DNA from 3 places in the Weizmannia sp. FSL W8-1119 genome. Region 2 is predicted to be linked to each of the others. Evidence: predicted binding sites of a transcription regulator. Region 2 holds the regulator's gene; each other region holds the start of a gene.
What was found. Region 2 encodes Rex, which represses fermentation and respiration genes when NADH is low (regulators of the CRP and FNR family bind a similar motif). Its sites were predicted from a motif close to TTGTGAAATATTTCACAA; they were not measured.

Region 1 (6,144 bases), 2.4 Mb from region 2:
TACGATTGAGAAAAATTACCGGAATGCCGCCAAAAACATTACCCAGTATGAAGTAAAAGGCACCGATGCCAACATTGACGGGATCTATTATTTGGCGGTGTCAGATGCTGAAAAAGAAAAAGTCACGCAAATGCTGGAAGAAAATCTGTCTGATGACTAAGGAATAGTGGAAACAAACAACCCGCTTCCGGCATGCAGAAGCGGGTTGTTCTGTCAACGGCTTTCAATAAACCGGATTACTTCTTCAAGCGGCGTTTCTGCCATTGACCCGAGGCGGTGGTCAATCTCGCCGAACTTGAGGTCTTTTGTTACCCGGTTGGGGACGACTACGCATGCCATACCGGCGCGTTTTGCCGCAAGCGACCCATTTGGCGAATCTTCGAAGACGAGGCATTGTTCCGGTTCCACGCCGAGACAGCCGGCCGCTTTCAAATACAAAGCTGGGTCCGGTTTGACTTTTTCAACGTCATCGGAAGATTTGATGCAGTCAAAATAAGCGAGAAGGCCAAGCTGGCGCAAATAGCGGTGCAGCCATTTCCTGTCAGAGCTTGAAGCCAGTCCGACTTTAAGCCCGAGGTTCTTGGCCGACTTTAAATAATCTTCCACGCCTTCGCGGGCCGCGCCTTTTTCGAGCCGTTTTAAAAACATTTCCTCCAGCTCGTGGTCCAGTTTTTCTGTATCAAGCGGCTTTTTGATCTGCTCTTCAAGATATTTAAACGGCTTAAAACCCGAATGCGTGCCAACCCCCTTTCCCCATAGTTCAAGCGGCATCTCGCAATTGTAGCCGCGAAAAATTTCACAAAGCGCTTCATAGTGTTCCGATTCCGTATCCATAATCAGCCCGTCGAAATCAAAAATCACAGCTTTTATCATCCGTAAAACCCCTTTCTGTTTCCCTTAACATTATACGTTAAAAACACTTTTCCTCCCAGAATGGTTTTGAAATCTTTTCCAAAATATTAAATACCGTATTCCTTCACAAAGTTGTAAATTATTTCTGGATAATGCCAGTATTTGACAAATCTATGAAAAATATATGAACTTTTTATGAAATTTTTATGAAACATGGCGGAATAAGGGTAAAAGACAATACATCTATATTTTTTTATTGTAAAATAGGTTAGCACCATAATAAAGGTGAAAAAATAAAAGTACCACCTTTTTTTCATTTGCTTTTATTTGTACACTATTTTACCAAACCGGAAGGAGAGAAAAAATGTGTTGAGGAAACTACCTTGGAAATTGGTGCTGCTTTTGTCCCTCACATCGCTCTTTTTGCTCGGCGGATGTGACACCAAAATTGCAGTGCTCGACCCACAAGGTCCAATGGCGCGGGAACAATATCATTTGATTGTTTACTCATCCATCTTGATGGCCTTTGTATTCGTCGTTGTCCTTGGGTTGTATCTTTATATGGTGATCAAATACAGGGCGTCGCGTCTGCCGGCTGATTATAAACCGCCGCAAATCCACGGCCATAAAGTGCTGGAAACGGTGTGGACCATTATCCCGGTGCTGATTATTATCGCCATTGCCATTCCAACCGTTAAAGCAAACTATTCGGTTGAAGAAACGCCAAAATCCATGAAAGGCGAAAAACCTTTAACGATTTATGTCACGTCATCGGAATGGAAATGGATTTTCAGTTATCCGGAACAGGGCATTGAAACCGTTAACTATGTAAACATCCCGGCTGGGCGGCCAATCAATTTCGAATTGACATCATCCGGTACGATGGCATCTTTCTGGATCCCTGAACTTGGCGGACAGAAATATACGATGCCGAACATGACGATGAGGCTGATTCTGGCTGCTGACCACCCTGGCGAATATACAGGAAGAAACGCAAACTTCAACGGGGAAGGCTTTGCAAAGATGGACTTCGATGTGTTGGCCCAAACGCCGAAAGATTTTAATGCGTGGGTGAAGGAAGTCAAAAGCAGAGCGCCTCAAATGAAAAAATCGGATTATGAAAAACTGATTAAAAAAGAAGGCCTCGTAGGAAGACAGACTTACACCGGGACCCATCTAAAATGGGATAAACCGGATGAACAAAAAAGCTATTATGAAGAATCGGAAAAAGGTGAGAAACAAAATCACCACCATCACCACGATATGTCCGGGATGGATATGGGCGGAAAATAATCATTGGAATAGGAGGAAAACAGTGTGAAACTTAGTGATTTTTTCGTCACCGGTGAACCGGCCATATATGCCGCCGAAGTTGGCATGGCACTTGGCGCGGCCGCTGTGATCTTTTCTCTAACCTATTTCAAGAAATGGAAATGGTTATGGAAAGAATGGCTGACAACCGTTGACCATAAAAAAATCGGGATTATGTACATTATCGTTGCGGTATTAATGTTATTCCGCGGCGGTGTCGATGCTTTAATGATGAGAACACAGCTTGCACTGCCGAACCAGCATCTGCTTGATGCCAACCATTATGACGGGATCTTTACGACCCACGGGGTTGTCATGATCTTATTTATGGCGATGCCGTTTTTGTTCGGCCTGATTAACGTTGCTGTTCCACTCCAAATCGGGGCGCGCGATGTTGCCTTCCCGCTTTTGAACGCATTCAGCTTCTGGGCAATGGTTGCAGGGATGTGCCTCTTTAATATTTCATTTATTATCGGGGGTTCCCCTACTGCCGGCTGGACGAACTACTTCCCGCTTGCAGGCACGGAATTTACAAAAGGTGTCGGAAACAACTATTATGCAATGGGCCTGCAGCTTTCCGGGATCGGGACACTGGCAACAGCCGTGAACTTCATTGTCACGATTCTGAAAATGAGGGCGCCGGGCATGACATTAATGAAAATGCCGATGTTCGTATGGTCTACTTTGATTACTTTTATCATCGTGCTTTTTGCTTTCCCTGTTTTGACAGTGGCTTTGGCAGAAGTAACGTTTGACCGTACTTTCGGCGCACACTTCTTTACCATGGGTTCAGGCGGCAGCCCGATGTTATGGGCAAACTTGTTCTGGATCTGGGGCCACCCGGAAGTGTACATTGTGTTGCTGCCATCTCTTGGGATTTACGCGGACATTATCGCTACATTCTCGGGTAAACGATTGTTTGGATATGCCTCCATGGTCGTTGCGATGGCTGGTATCGCATTCTTCAGTTATTTCACATGGGTTCACCACTTCTTTACAATGGGGAACACAGCAGTCGTAAACTCGTTCTTCTCGATCTCAACGATGATTATCGCGATACCAACGGGTGTCAAATTATTTAACGAAATCTTTACATTGCATAAAGGGAAAATTAGAACAACAACGCCTATGCTTTGGTCGCTTGCCTTTATCCCGACATTTTTGATCGGCGGGGTTACGGGTGTTATGCTTTCCATGGCAGCGGCAGACTATCAATATCACAATTCATATTTCCTGATTGCCCACTTCCACTATACATTGATTCCGGCAGTCGCCTATGCATGTTTCGCAGGGCTCCACTACTGGTATCCGAAAATGTTCGGCTATATGCTGAATGAAAAACTGGGCAAAATTACGTTCTGGTTGTGGATGGTCGGCTTTAACCTTTGCTTCCTGCCGCAATTCTTTGTCGGCCTCGACGGGATGGCGCGCCGGATGTACACTTATGAAGCAGGGCTTGGCTGGACAGGTTGGAACTTTGCCTCTACAGTAGGTGCCTATATCATGGGGATTGGGTTCCTCGTCCTGGCTTGGAACATTGTTTACAGTATTAAACATGGCGTTCGCGACACGACCGGTGATCCTTGGGATGGCCGCACATTAGATTGGGCAACCCCTACACCGGTTCCGGAATATAACTTTGCGAAACAGCCGGTTGTCTCTACACTTGATGCGTTCGCAGAATACAAAGAAAACGGCACACCGATTTACCGGGATGAAGAGTACAAACCGATCCATATGCCAAATAACTCGGCAATGCCATTTTTCTCCGCTGTATCGATGGGCCTTGCAGGTTTCGGCCTTGTCTGGTCCTGGTGGTGGCTCGCCATTCTCGGCGGTTTGATGATGCTCGGCTGCCTTGCGTGGAGATCGTTTGACCCGGATAAAGGGCACTATATCAGTGTAGAAGAAATCATTCGCACAGAAAATACAAGAGCAGGAGGTGTAAAACGATGAGCGACGAACATTTGGATACATCATTGCCCCTCGAATACCAGCGCAATCAGGACCGTTTAACCATTTTCGGTTTCTGGGTTTTCCTGGCGGCTGAAATCACTTTGTTTGCAACGCTGTTTGCAACGTATTTTACACTCCAGCACCAAACAGCAGGCGGGCCTGCTCAGCAGGACATCTTTGAGCTCAAAGGTGTCCTGATTGAAACCTTTGTCCTTTTGACAAGCAGTTTTACATGCGGAATTGCCGTCTTCAATATGCGAAACCGGAATAAAGGCGCGATGCTCGGCTGGTTTATCGTTACCCTTCTTCTCGGTTTAACTTTCGTCGGCTTTGAAATCAATGAATTTGTCACGTACGTTCATGATGGGGCAACACTGCAGACAAGCGCATTCCTTTCCGCATTCTATTTATTGCTCGGAACGCACGGATGCCACGTTTCCCTCGGGATTTTATGGGGAATATCGATTATTATACAACTGATCCGCCGCGGTTTAACGCCGATGACGGCACGCAAATTTTTCGTTGTAAGTATTTACTGGCACTTCCTTGATGTTGTCTGGATCTTTATCTTCACTTTCGTTTATTTAGGAGGGTTGATGAAATAATGGAGCATCATTCAAAATATCCGATCGGCCATGTCATCGGTTTTCTGCTTTCAATCGTATTGACCCTTGTGGCACTGTATGTTGCTTTGTATACCAACCTTTCTAAAACGGCGATCATCTGGACAATCGGATTGTTTGCCTTCCTCCAGGCTGGCGTGCAATTATTTATGTTCATGCACGTCAAAGAAGGCGAAAACGGAAAGATCAATGTCAGCAATATGATCTACAGCATCATCATTGCGATCGTCGTTGTTTACGGAACCATCTGGGTTATGCACTTTTAACCAAAAAAACCTGCATCCTTTTAGCGGATGCAGGTTTTTTTATGGCTTGTCTGGACAGACGCATTTGCAAATACGGCCAAATCGGCGATTCTTCCCGAGGGCCGGTTTATGGCTTGAACGCATCAACCGGTATCAACCCGGACCGGATGGATGCCTTTTGGCGCTGGTTATGCCGCACTTATTGCGCTGTATAACCGCCGTCCACGAGCAGGGCAATGCCGGTTACAAATTCATTTTCACTGAGGAATACGATGGCCTTGTCGCAAGGCCGGCGACGGACTGTTCATCAGATGCATCGGCGCGAATAAAGCAAACATCCGCCCCTTTTTCTTTGAGTTCTTTTTCAACCGTTTTGCCGCTTTCTTCGTTGTAATCGGAAATCACCACTTTCGCCCCTTTTTCCGTAAAAGCTTTTGCGGTTGCAAGCCCGATCCCGGAAGCGCCGCCTGTGACAATTGCAATTTTATTTTCTAAGCTGGCCATTATGATTCCCTCCCATTGTGAGTATGTGCACATTTTCACTATACCGCTTTAAAGTAAGCGCTGTCAATTCTTGATATCTTTTTTACGAAAAACATTTTGCCTGGCTGGAATTGTTCTTCAGCCGCCACTCCCGGTTTTCCAGCAAAAAGCCTGGTAAGCAGGAAAGCTGCTGCCCGGGATGCTTTTGCATCCCGGGCAGCAGCCCTTATTCTGCCACTTTTTCTTTTCTTTCTTTGCTCCGTTTTTCGAGAATCATCTGTTTGAAGTTTTTCTGTTTGTCTTTTGGCCATGATTTGAATTCTTTCAGGAACTTTTCGTAATTTGGCAGGACATCATCGATCGCGCCGTATTGCTTAATTTCCCCTGCTTCCAGCCACATCGCTTTCTCGCAAAATTTCTTTACCTGGCCCATCGAGTGGCTGATGAAAAAGATCGTTTTGCCCGCATCCTTGAATTCATTCATCTTCTCAAAACATTTATCGGCAAATGTCTGGTCGCCGACCGATAACGCCTCGTCAATGACAAGAATATCAGGGTCAACGTTGACCGAGATGGCAAATCCGAGCCGTGACTTCATCCCGCTTGAATATTTTTTAACAGGCTGGTCAATGAACTGCCCGATATCCGCAAATTCAATAATTTGCGGGGTTAGC
Region 2 (6,144 bases):
TCGCCACACTGGCAGGGATGGCCGTCAATTTTCTTGGCACAAGGCTCTGGGTATTCCGTGAACACGCGGAATAACCGGGCCGGCATGCCTAAGCCTTCGTTTTCCTGTAAACCCGCCCAGACCCTTCATTCCGCGGCCGCCACGCTCACGTTTGCCGCTTGCCTCTCCCCCCCATCATCACGGCTTACGGGTATGCCTCCATTTCGCAATCACTTTACACACGGTTTATACACTCCCTTCATTCCGCGATCACCACGCTTACATCTTATGCCGCTTTCTTTTCGGCTCTTGATAGGCCAACATCCTATCCGCATGCAAACATTCGCAAAAAGGGTATAAAAAAAGAGGCGCCCGGTCACTTCACGGGAGCCTCTTTGAAAACAGATGGTCTAAAACATGAACCGAAACATGGACATGGTACAAGGATTGAACGTCTGTAAAGGTTGTTATACCAGCATTTTCAGGCGCTTATTACATCATGCCGCCCATACCGCCCATGTCAGGTGCGCCGCCTGCAGGTGCCGGCGGTTCAGGTTTGTCGGCAACAACCGCTTCTGTTGTAAGCAGCATTGCAGCAACAGATGCAGCATTTTGAAGAGCGGAACGGGTTACTTTCGTCGGGTCCACGATACCCGCTTCAATCATGTTGACCCATTCGCCATTGGCTGCATTGTAACCAATGCCGACTTTTTCTTTTTTCAGGCGTTCCACAATGACCGAACCTTCAAGGCCGGCATTTTCCGCGATTTGGCGTACAGGTTCTTCCAAAGCGCGTGCAACGATATTGATGCCTGTTTTAACGTCGCCTTCTGCCTCAATGGAAGCGACTTTCTTGATGACATTGATAAGCGCCGTGCCACCACCTGCTACAATGCCTTCCTCAACAGCAGCACGCGTAGAGTTCAAAGCATCTTCAATACGCAGTTTGCGTTCTTTCAATTCGGTTTCTGTCGCAGCACCGACTTTGATGACTGCTACGCCGCCAGCCAGTTTTGCAAGGCGTTCTTGTAATTTTTCGCGGTCAAATTCGGAAGTTGTTTCTTCCAATTGCATGCGGATTTGGTTTACACGTGCAGAAATTGCAGCAGAGTCGCCTGCCCCTTCCACGATTGTCGTTGTTTCTTTTGTAACAACCACTTTTCCGGCACGGCCGAGCTGGTCAATTGTTGCAGATTTTAAATCAAGACCGAGTTCTTCTGTGATCACTTCGCCGCCTGTCAGGGTTGCAATATCTTCGAGCATCGCTTTGCGGCGGTCACCGAAGCCAGGCGCTTTCACCGCAACTGCATTGAATGTGCCACGCAGTTTGTTGACAACGAGTGTTGCAAGAGCTTCCCCTTCAACATCTTCCGCAATCAGCAACAGCGGTTTGCCTTGTTGGACAACTTGTTCGAGAACAGGGAGGATTTCCTGGATATTGGAAATCTTCTTGTCTGTAATTAAGATATAAGGGTTATCCAGAACAGCTTCCATTTTGTCGGAATCCGTTACCATGTAAGGCGATGCATAGCCACGGTCAAACTGCATCCCTTCCACAACGTCCAATTCCGTTGAGAAGCCTTTTGATTCTTCAATGGTAATGACGCCGTCGTTGCCCACGCGTTCCATTGCTTCAGCGATCAATTCGCCAACTTCTTCGTCAGCAGAGGAAATTGCAGCAACTTGGGCGATGGAAGCTTTGCCTTCGATTGGTTTCGAAATGGCTTTTAATTCTTCAACAGCAGCCGCAACCGCTTTTTCAATCCCTTTGCGGATGCCAACCGGGTTTGCGCCTGCTGTTACGTTTTTCAGGCCTTCACGGATCATTGCCTGGGCCAGAACGGTCGCAGTGGTTGTACCGTCACCAGCTACATCGTTCGTTTTGCTGGCCACTTCGGAGACAAGTTTGGCGCCCATGTTTTCAAACGCGTCTTCGAGTTCAATTTCTTTTGCGATCGTGACACCGTCATTTGTAATCAGCGGAGAACCGAATTTCTTTTCCAGAACGACGTTGCGTCCTTTCGGGCCCAATGTCACTTTTACAGCATCTGCCAGTTTATCCACACCACGAAGCATACCGCGGCGGGCTTCTTCGCCGAATTTAATTTCTTTTGCCATTTATAAAACCTCCTCATGTCATATCGTTATTTCTATGTTTCAACAAGCCAGGCTTATTCCACAACCGCCAGAATATCGCTTTCACGAAGGATTAAGTATTCTTTTCCGTCATATTTCACTTCAGTGCCGGCATATTTCGAGAAGATGATGCGGTCGCCTGCTGCTACATCGATGGCAACACGTTCACCGTTATCAAGGGTACGCCCGGAACCGACAGCCACTACTTTGCCTTCCTGCGGCTTTTCTTTTACCGTGTCAGGCAGGACAATACCGCTTGCTGTTTTTTCTTCCGATTCAACTAATTCAATGACAACGCGATCACCCAGTGGTTTTAACACGTGAAACAACCTCCTTAATTCGTATTATGTAAAATTTTGGCCAATATTAGCACTCACATAAGTTGAGTGCTAACACATTTATTATAATAAATAATTCCTTGCTTTTTTGCAAGTCTTCTCATCCAACTTTTTTTATTTTTTTCGGGTCCTGCACTCTTTAAAGAGCCCTGTCAAAGGATGCCGGTTGCGCGCCTCCGTTTCAGCCGCTTGCCCCTTTATAAGTATGCTCGATCACCATCCGGATATGCAACTGAAAAGACTGGCCCGGCGCACGGCATTTGAACCCCGCCCGGTTCAATAGTACAATGAACATATTGGACGAATTTGCGATCCTTTAAACTTTGAACTGGCAAGAAAGGAAAAGAGCGCGTGAAAAAAGAGTATGTGTATATTCTCGTGACGTACATCCTTATGCTGCTGTCCGGCGCCATCGGGTATCCGTTGCTCTACTATGCCGGGGTGAACGTTTTCCACGAACCGGCAGACAGCATGCGGACATTGACGCCCCCGCTTTGGACCGTCATCAGCTTTATCATCGGGCTGATCATCGTCCTGTATCTTTTAAGAAAAGCCGCAAAGAAAGAAACAGACCGGGCCGAACCGCTTCCGGCCGCGCCATCCGCCATATGGGCAATAAGCGGCGTCTTTCTTTGTTTCTTTGCCCAGACTGCAGCCGCTATCATTGAATCATTGTTCGGTGCCCCGGCTGCCTCCAACAATACGCAGCAAATCATGGCGCTGATTGAAAGATTTCCGCTTGTCATCCTCATCAGCTCGATCGCCGGGCCGATTCTCGAGGAAATCGTCTTTCGGAAAATCATTTTCGGCACGCTGCGCAGGCGCTTTTCTTTTCTTTTGTCCGGTATTGTCAGCTCGGTTATTTTTGGGCTCGCGCATACCGAACCGAGCCACTTGTTTTTATATTCCCTTTTAGGGCTGACGCTCGCTTATTTATATGAGAAAACAAACCGGATCACCGTTTCCATGTTTGCGCATGTTTCCATGAACACAATTGTGGTCGTTAGGCTGCTTTTGCACCCGTCCGTTCTGCAGACATCCGTACATGAAATTTACAGCTCAATTGGAGGACTTCTATGATGAGACCACTTTTTTCAGGAATTGTAAACTGCCTGCTCGGGGCCTTGTTCACTTATTTTGCCATTCAGCAGGTACAAGTGGGCGGCTGGGGCTTTTTTTCTTATTTACTGCTGTTGATTGCAACATTGGATCTGGGTTCCGGAATCAGGCTGATCTTTCTCCATTTCAAGCTGAAAAACTCAGTGAAAAAATAAAAGCCGTTTTTCCGGTTCCGTCCGGAAAACGGCTTTCTTATTCAGAAGGAATCGTCTGTTCATCCATTGGCATTTCTTTTGCCGCTTTTTGGGCATTGCGGTACGCCATTTTCGAAATCAGCGTGCTCGCTTCATACAGCAAAACGAGCGGGACAAAGGTAATCAGCTGCGAAAACACGTCCGGCGGGGTAATGATGCCGGCTGCTGCAATCAGAGCAAGATACGCATATTTTCTTGCCTTTTTCAACAGCCTCGGCGTAATGATGCCAAGCTGGGTCAGAAACAGGACCACGACCGGCATTTGGAACACAAAGCCAAACGGAAGCGTGATTTCCAGCAGAAACTGAATATATTCCCTGATCCCGATCACCGCACGAATGCCCATTTCATTTGACAAGCCCATCATAAACTTCACCATCAGCGGACAAAGCACGAAATAGGAAAAAGAAACGCCGGCTATAAAAAGCAGGATGGAAACAGGAATGTAACTTAATGTCAGTTTCTTTTCTTTCTCATACAGCCCCGGGCTTATAAACGCCCAAAGCTGGTACAAAATCACCGGCAGGGTCAACAGGCATGCGATCACAACCGAAACTTCCATAAAAACCTTAATGGGATCGGTTACCCTGAAGGCATTCATCGTGAACATGCCGGCATTTTCGGCGTGCTGCAAATAACGTATAACAGGCTTTGCGGTAAAAAAGCCAACAACCAGGGCGAACAGAAAGAAAATGAGAACGGTGATTAACCGCTTTCTCAATTCCTGGATATGTCCGGTAACCGGCATTTTTTTCGCATTCATCGCCGTTCTCCTTTAAGTGCCGGCGTGGAATCCGCCCTTTTCCCTTTGCACGCCAGAGCCAAACCCGGCCATTTCCATTTGCGCCTGCATTCCGTTTTCAAACGGGCCACCCCCTGTACCCATTATGATAACGGAAAAAAAGCTTTTTGGCTATGGCTTCGCAACCGGCTCTTTTGTTTCTTTCAAATTTTCTTCATCATTTGAATAATGTTTTAAAAAGTAGATCAGTGCCTGCAGTTCCACGGCCAGGTCAATATGATGGACACGGATATCCGGCGGCACGTTCAGCCGGGCAGGCGTAAAGTTTAAAACGCCTTTTACATTCGTACTGGCAAGCTCGTCTGTCACCGCCTGCGCACTGGAAGCGGGGACCGTTAGAATCACGACCGTTACATCTTCCGCGCAAAGCCGTTCTCTTAATTCGTCCATGCTGTAAACAGGCACATTGCCAACATGGCTCCCCACCTTCCCGGGGTCATTGTCAAATGCCATAACAATCCGCGCGCTGTTATTCTTCGAAAAATTGTAATTCAAAAGGGCTGTACCGAGGTTCCCCACGCCAATCAGCGCTACATTTGTGATCTCATCCTGGTTCAGCGTCTTGCCGAAGAAAGACAATAAATATTTTACATTATAACCATAACCTTTTTTCCCAAGTGCCCCGAAGTAGGAAAAATCCCTGCGTATCGTGGCGGAGTCGACTTTCACCGCTTCACTCAGTTCCGCCGATGATACCCTTTGCTTGCCGAGTGTATATAAATTTCTCAGGTACCGGTAATATAATGGAAGCCGTTTTGCGGTGGCTTGCGGTATTTTTACTGATTCATCCTTCATGTGAAATCCCCCAAGTTGAAAGCTTAAATTTTTCGTGCTGCTGGTTCCAATCGTGCGTCCATTCCGGAATGGCAGCGCTGCCATTCCTCATTATAATATTACTCCTATCTGAACAAAGAAAAAATATGTTTTAAAAAATGCCTGCATGCGTCTTTTTCTCTCTCCAACTATGTTAAATATATCACAAATGAGCATTTTTTTCATGGGTTTTTACGGATTTATGTGAAAAGTTTTTTGACAAATTTCGATCACGCCGGTTGAGTTGCAGTTCGCCTTCCTGTACACTTACAATGATATAGAGGTGAACATAACGATGATGTTGCTGCAAGTTCAACAAGTCACAAAATATTATGGCGCTGAACTTATTTTATCGGATATAAAATTAGAAATCCAAACAAAAGACCGGATCGCTTTGGTCGGGAGAAACGGGGCCGGAAAATCGACCCTGCTGAAAATCATTGCCGGCCAGCTTTCTTATGACGAAGGTTCCATCATTGTGCCGAATGGTGTCGAAATCGGTTATCTTGCCCAAAATGCCGGGCTCGAATCAGATTTGTCCATTTGGGACGAAATGATGTCGGTTTTTAAAGATTTGCTGGATATGGAAAAACAGCTCCGCGAATATGAACAAAAAATGGCCGACCCCGCGATTTATAACCGCCGGGCGGAGTATGAAAAAGTGCTGCACGCTTATGATACTTTGCAGACACGCTTTAAAGATGGAGGCGGATATCAGATCGAAGCGGATATCCGGTCCGTTCTGCATGGCTTCCGTTTTGAC
Region 3 (6,144 bases), 610 kb from region 2:
TGCTCATTTGACATGCCGGTGAGCCATTTATGCTTTTCCGGGTCAATATGCTTGATGTCCAATAATACAAGATTTGTATATTTCATCAATTCATCCAGTTTTTCCATAAACCGGGAACTGCGCGAGAAACATCCGCCTGCTGTGTCAATGGCAGTATGGACGCCAATTTCTTTGCACGCTTTAAACAATTCGATCAGAAAATCGAGGTGCAAAAGCGGTTCGCCGCCGCTCACTGTAATGCCGCCGTGGGAAGCTTCAATAAAAGGCAGGTAATCGCGCACATCGCTCATAATCTCTTCGACGCTCATTTCATTGCCTTCATTGATTTTCCACGTATCCGGGTTATGGCAAAATTTGCAGCGCAGCGGGCAGCCTTGCGTAAATACGACATAGCGGATGCCGGGCCCGTCGACCGTGCCAAATGATTCAGTGGAATGAATGCGCGTTGTCATGTTCATCTCAATCAAATCCTTCTATATAGATTCCCCATAAGTTAAGTGTTAAATAGGGGGGGAGGGGGCATGCAGGCGCATGCCGCCCGAATCAGTTTACATCATTTCATGGAACGTCCGGTTAATGACTTCAAGCTGTTGTTCCCTTGTCAATTTGATGAAGTTTACCGCATATCCCGATACACGGATCGTCAATTGCGGATATTTTTCCGGATGATCCATCGCATCCAGCAATGTTTCGCGATGCAGGACGTTGACGTTTAAGTGGTGCGCTTTTTTCGCCATATAGCCATCCAGCATGCCGTCCAGGTTGGAGACCTGTGTTTCTTCTTCGTGTCCGAGCGCTTCCGGGACAATCGAGAAAGTGTTGGAAATGCCGTCAAGCGAATATTTATAAGGCAGTTTCGCAACAGATGTCAACGATGCGACTGCGCCGTGCGAATCGCGGCCGTGCATCGGGTTTGCGCCAGGGGCGAACGGTTCGCCTGCTTTCCGGCCGTCCGGTGTGCTTCCTGTTTTCTTGCCGTATACGACGTTCGATGTAATCGTCAGGATCGAAGAAGTATGGACAGCGTTCCGGTAAGTCGGATATTTTTGCAGTTTTTGCATAAACGATTTGACGAGATTGACGGCAATTTGGTCGACGCGGTCATCATTGTTGCCGTATTTCGGATAATCGCCTTCGACTTCATAGTCAACGGCAAGGCCATCTTCGTCACGGATGACTTTTACTTTCGCATATTTGATGGCGCTTAGAGAGTCGGCCGCAACAGACAAGCCGGCAACGCCGCAAGCCATCGTGCGCAGTACATTGCGGTCATGCAATGCCATTTCAAGCCGTTCGTAGCTGTATTTGTCATGCATATAATGGATGATGTTTAAAGCATTGATATAAACGCCTGCAAGCCAGTCAAGCATCCGGTCGTATTTTTCCATTACTTCATCGTAATTGAGATATTCCGAAGTGATCGGCTGGAACGGAGGTGCGACTTGCATTTTATACCGTTCATCAACGCCGCCGTTAATCGCATATAGCAAAGCTTTTGCCAGGTTGGCGCGGGCGCCGAAGAATTGCATTTGTTTGCCGATCCGCATCGCCGATACACAGCAGGCAATGCCGTAATCATCGCCGTATTCTTCACGCATTAAGTCGTCGTTTTCGTACTGGATGGCGCTCGTCTTGATCGACATTTTCGCGCAATATTGTTTCCATTTATCCGGCAGTTTCGTCGACCAGAGCACGGTCAGGTTCGGTTCCGGCGCAGGGCCGAGGTTGTCGAGCGTGTTCAGGAAGCGGAACGAGTTTTTCGTAACGAGCGTACGGCCGTCCAAAGCCATACCGCCGATCGATTCTGTTACCCATGTCGGGTCGCCGCTGAACAGTTCATTATATTCTTCCGTCCGTGCAAATTTGACGAGGCGGAGTTTCATGACAAAGTGGTCGACGAGTTCTTGTGCTTCCCGTTCAGTCAAGACGCCGTTTTTCAAATCTCTTTCAATATAAATGTCAAGGAAAGAGGATGTGCGCCCAAGGCTCATGGCCGCGCCGTTTTGTTCCTTAATGGCAGCCAGATACGCGAAATACAGCCATTGGAAAGCTTCTCGTGCGTTTGAAGCCGGTTCGGAAATATCGAATCCGTAGCTTTGTGCCATTTGTTTCAATTCCTGCAATGCGCGGATTTGTTCCGAATGTTCTTCGCGTTCGCGGATGACTTCTTCTGTCATCAAGCCGCAGCCGATTAAGTCAAGATCTTTTTTCTTTTGTTCAATTAAATAATCTACCCCGTAAAGTGCAACGCGCCGGTAGTCGCCGATAATGCGGCCGCGACCGTAAGCATCCGGAAGGCCGGTTACAATGCCGGCATGCCGTGCAGCTTTGATTTCCGGCGTGTAGGCATCGAATACACCCTGGTTATGGGTTTTCCGCCATTCTGTAAAAATATGTTTGATTTCCGGATCAATTTCATAGCCGTAAGATTTTAAGGCGCTTTCTGCCATCCGGATTCCGCCAAACGGCATCATCGAACGTTTGAACGGTTTATCGGTTTGGAAACCGACAATTTTTTCAAGTTCTTTGTTTAAATACCCCGGGCTATGCGATGTAATGGTGGATACAATTTTCGTATCCATATCCAGGACGCCACCTTTTTCGCGTTCCTGTTTCGACAGTTCCATGACCTGGTCCCATAATTTTAAAGTGGCTTCAGTCGGACCGGCAAGGAAGCTTTCATCGCCTTCGTAAGGGGTTACATTTTTCAAAATAAAGTCCCTTACGTCGATTTCTTTTTGCCAGTTTCCTCCTTTAAAGCCTTCCCATTGTTTTTTAGAGAGCGGTGCTTTTGTCAGCAATTGTTCAGTCATTTTAAATTGGCCTCCTTTAAGCCTATTAATGAGCTGCCTTCAGAATTGGATGTTTGTTTGTTAAATAGTGAACATTTCTTATTACGCTTTCATTTTAGCACGGGCGATTTTAAAAAGATAGTGATAGCGTTCACATTTTAGGGCCGGAAAATGCAGTTGTCAAAGAATGTTCAAAACATTTGGCCGTAGATATATAATAGAAAAATGCGATGAAAGCGTGTTATAACACAAATTGATCAGTTTTTCACATGATTATTTTTCTTGGGAGGAGTTTGTAATTTGGTAACATGATCAATATTTCACAAAATCGACACAGCCAGATGAAAGCGGTTGCGGTATATTTTTCGTGTAAGCTTGAATTTTTTGCTTACATTTATAAGCTGGATCATGGTATTCCCCCCTATATGACATCCATTTTTTTAACTTTAAGCGCTGATGCAATTAGAATGGCAACTTCTAAAACGAGTAAAATAAATATACTGTAATGAATATTTAAATCGTCTGTATATAAGCTATTCACTTTGCCTAAATTTTGTTTGAAACCCATTCCGTAATTACTAAGGGATAAATAATAAATATACTTTGGCAGCCCTTTTTCACTAATTGAAATGCAGGAAAAAACGATATAAATATTGACGATCAGAAACGCAATGCGGGAATTTAAAAACATTTTCAAAAGAGACTGGAGGCTGATGATAACATAGATCATCAAAAAATAACTGAATAGCAATATTCCCATTCCATTATTTACATTCACTTGCCCCCAAAAAACCCTGATCAAATTGATAAGGCACTGGCAGCCAATGAACACCAGTAATGATGGCTGTCAAAAGCCCCTTCCTGTGTAATCGCTTCATAAACGTTCAAAATATATACAAACACAAACAGGGAAAAAGGGGATATGATAGAAAGGCAGTTGTTTGTGATGTTTTTCACAATTTAACATTTTTCAGTTGGAGATGGTGTTTATGTACGAGGCCGTTGAATCTGTTGTTCAAATGGCGTTAAATAAGAAAAAATATCTGGAAGAATCCCTGCTTCGTTATGTGACAAAAGCAGTGTTGGCAAGTATGTTTATCGGTTTTGCCATTATTATTTGTTACCGTCTTGCCGAGCCATTTTTTGATGCGAAGTCTCCGGTTACTTCCTTTATGGCTTCCATATTTTTCGGTGCAGCGCTCGTGCTTATTATGTTTGGCGGCGGCGAGCTATTTACCGGCAATACGATGATGATGACGATGAGCACGGTAAAAAAAGCGACAACTTGGAAAGATGCGCTCACAAACTGGGTGGCAACGTATGCCGGAAATTTGATGGGGGCGGCGATTTTCGCACTGTTTATCCATTACAGCGGACTCTATGCAGATTCGGATAACAGCCAGTTTTTAATGTCGGTTGTGGGCGGGAAAATCAGCCTGACAACAGCCCAAATGTTTTTCCGTTCGATCCTTTGTAACTGGCTTGTTTGTTTAGGGTTCTGGGTTCCGATAAACGTAAAGGGGGACGGGGCTAAAATCGCTTCGATGATGCTGCTCGTGTTTGGCTTCGTCATTTCGGGCTACGAACACAGCATTGCCAATATGGTGCTGTTCGCGCTCGCACTTGCTGCCCCGCACCCGGATACGATTACACTCGTTGGCATTTTGCACAACCTCGGCGTGGTAACGCTCGGAAATATGATTGGCGGCGGCGTCTTTGTCGGTGCCATGTACGCCTTCTTAACGTCAAAGAAAAAAGAAAAGGTGCCGGTTGCTGTTGTGGACACACACACCGTATCCCCTTTTTCTGCTGAAAAAATCAAGTAATATTAAAAAGAGCTGCCTTTTATTCAGGCAGCTCTTTTTAATATGGGATTAACCGCTCCGGCCCGTCAGCTTTGGATCAGCTGCAGGAATTGCTTGGTCCGTGCGTTTTTTGGATGATGGAACACTTCTTCCGGTTTGCCTTGCTCCAGGATGACGCCGCCATCCATAAATATCACCTTGTCCGCAACTTCGCGGGCAAACCGCATTTCGTGTGTCACAACGGCCATTGTCATGCCTTCTTCAGCAAGCTCCTTCATCACATTCAGCACGCCGCTTACAAGTTCCGGATCCAGTGCGGATGTCGGTTCGTCAAACAGCATCACTTCCGGCTCCATGGCAAGCGCCCTCGCAATCCCGGCGCGCTGCTGCTGGCCGCCGGAAAGGCTTGCTGGATACGCCTCTTTTTTATCAAGCAGGCCCACCTTTTCCAGCAGCATTTCCGCTTTTTTTGCTGCATCCTGGCGGTTTTCCTTTTTTACAATGACCGGCCCCTCAATCACGTTTTCGAGAACCGTTTTATGCGGGAAAAGATTGTACTGTTGGAAAACCATGCCGGATTTTTGCCGCAAAGCTGCGAGTTCTTTTTTACCGGGATGCTGGGAAAAGTCAACGGATACATCATCGATCTGTATCCTGCCTTGATTTGGAATTTCAAGGGCATTCATACAGCGGAGCAGCGTGGTTTTGTCGGAACCGGACGGGCCGATGATGACGATCACTTTCCCTTTTTCAATGGTTAAGTCAATGCCTTTCAGCACTTCAAGGTTGCCGAATTGTTTATGTAACCCTTCTATTCGAATCATACAGGTCCCTCCTTACTTGCTGATGTATTTATCAAAACGGCCTTCCAATTTTTGCTGGATTATTGAGAGAATCAAACAAATCACCCAGTACAAAAAGGCGGCTTCGACATACAGCAGCATATATTGATAGGTGGTGGAGGCAATTTCCTGTGCTTTACGGAACAGATCGGCCACCAAAATTAAGGAAGCAAGAGATGTATCTTTTACAAGGCTGATAAACGTATTGGAAAGCGGCGGCACCGATACGCGGACAGCCTGCGGGAGCACAATTCTTCTTAAAGCCTGCGCATAGTTCATCCCGATCGAATACGCTGCTTCCCATTGCCCCTTTGGAATCGATAAAATCGCTGCCCTGATCACTTCTGATGCATATGCGCCGACATTGAGCGAAAAGCCGATAATGGCGGCCGGAAAAGAACCAATGGTAACATGCACGGACGACAGCCCGTAAAAAATGATAAATAATTGCACAAGCAACGGGGTCCCGCGGATTGCTGAAACATAGACGCGGGCGATCCATTCCAGTATTTTAATGCCGGAAATCCGTGCCAGCGCTGTAGCGAGCGCCAGCACAAGACCGATACAGAAAGTGATGATCGTTAATGGAATCGTATAATGCAAAGCTCCCTCCAGCATCGGCAGAAGGGAACTTTGCACCAAATGCAGCTGGTCGCTGCTGATAAACGCAAGGTTATTGGGAAACATCTTCACCAAACCATTTCT

Region 1: a site for Rex is predicted at 938-955, ahead of qoxA (cytochrome aa3 quinol oxidase subunit II). Genes of this name have one in related genera too.
Region 3: a site for Rex is predicted at 3,734-3,751, ahead of NSQ19_RS11385 (formate/nitrite transporter family protein). Genes of this name have one in related genera too.

What each region holds. Positions count from the first base shown of each region.
Region 1 covers NZ_JBBOZL010000001.1:539,327-545,470, reverse strand. Annotated here, with positions in the region: gene NSQ19_RS02575 (LCP family glycopolymer transferase) at 1-160, shown strand, start outside; gene NSQ19_RS02570 (HAD family hydrolase) at 214-873, opposite strand; gene qoxA (cytochrome aa3 quinol oxidase subunit II) at 1,219-2,145, shown strand; gene qoxB (cytochrome aa3 quinol oxidase subunit I) at 2,170-4,119, shown strand; gene qoxC (cytochrome aa3 quinol oxidase subunit III) at 4,116-4,724, shown strand; gene qoxD (cytochrome aa3 quinol oxidase subunit IV) at 4,724-5,008, shown strand; partial or broken gene NSQ19_RS02545 (SDR family NAD(P)-dependent oxidoreductase) at 5,273-5,491, opposite strand; gene tagH (teichoic acids export ABC transporter ATP-binding subunit TagH) at 5,697-6,144, opposite strand, start outside.
Region 2 covers NZ_JBBOZL010000001.1:2,906,030-2,912,173, forward strand. Annotated here, with positions in the region: gene NSQ19_RS14140 (GtrA family protein) at 1-74, shown strand, start outside; gene groL (chaperonin GroEL) at 472-2,097, opposite strand; gene groES (co-chaperone GroES) at 2,151-2,435, opposite strand; gene NSQ19_RS14155 (CPBP family intramembrane glutamic endopeptidase) at 2,805-3,533, shown strand; gene NSQ19_RS14160 (YdiK family protein) at 3,530-3,727, shown strand; gene tatC (twin-arginine translocase subunit TatC) at 3,765-4,529, opposite strand; gene NSQ19_RS14170 (redox-sensing transcriptional repressor Rex) at 4,680-5,363, opposite strand; gene NSQ19_RS14175 (ABC-F family ATP-binding cassette domain-containing protein) at 5,677-6,144, shown strand, end outside.
Region 3 covers NZ_JBBOZL010000001.1:2,295,359-2,301,502, reverse strand. Annotated here, with positions in the region: gene pflA (pyruvate formate-lyase-activating protein) at 1-458, opposite strand, end outside; gene pflB (formate C-acetyltransferase) at 549-2,813, opposite strand; gene NSQ19_RS15775 (DUF2705 family protein) at 3,214-3,624, opposite strand; gene NSQ19_RS11385 (formate/nitrite transporter family protein) at 3,782-4,618, shown strand; gene NSQ19_RS11380 (amino acid ABC transporter ATP-binding protein) at 4,684-5,421, opposite strand; gene NSQ19_RS11375 (amino acid ABC transporter permease) at 5,434-6,126, opposite strand; gene NSQ19_RS11370 (amino acid ABC transporter substrate-binding protein) at 6,113-6,144, opposite strand, start outside.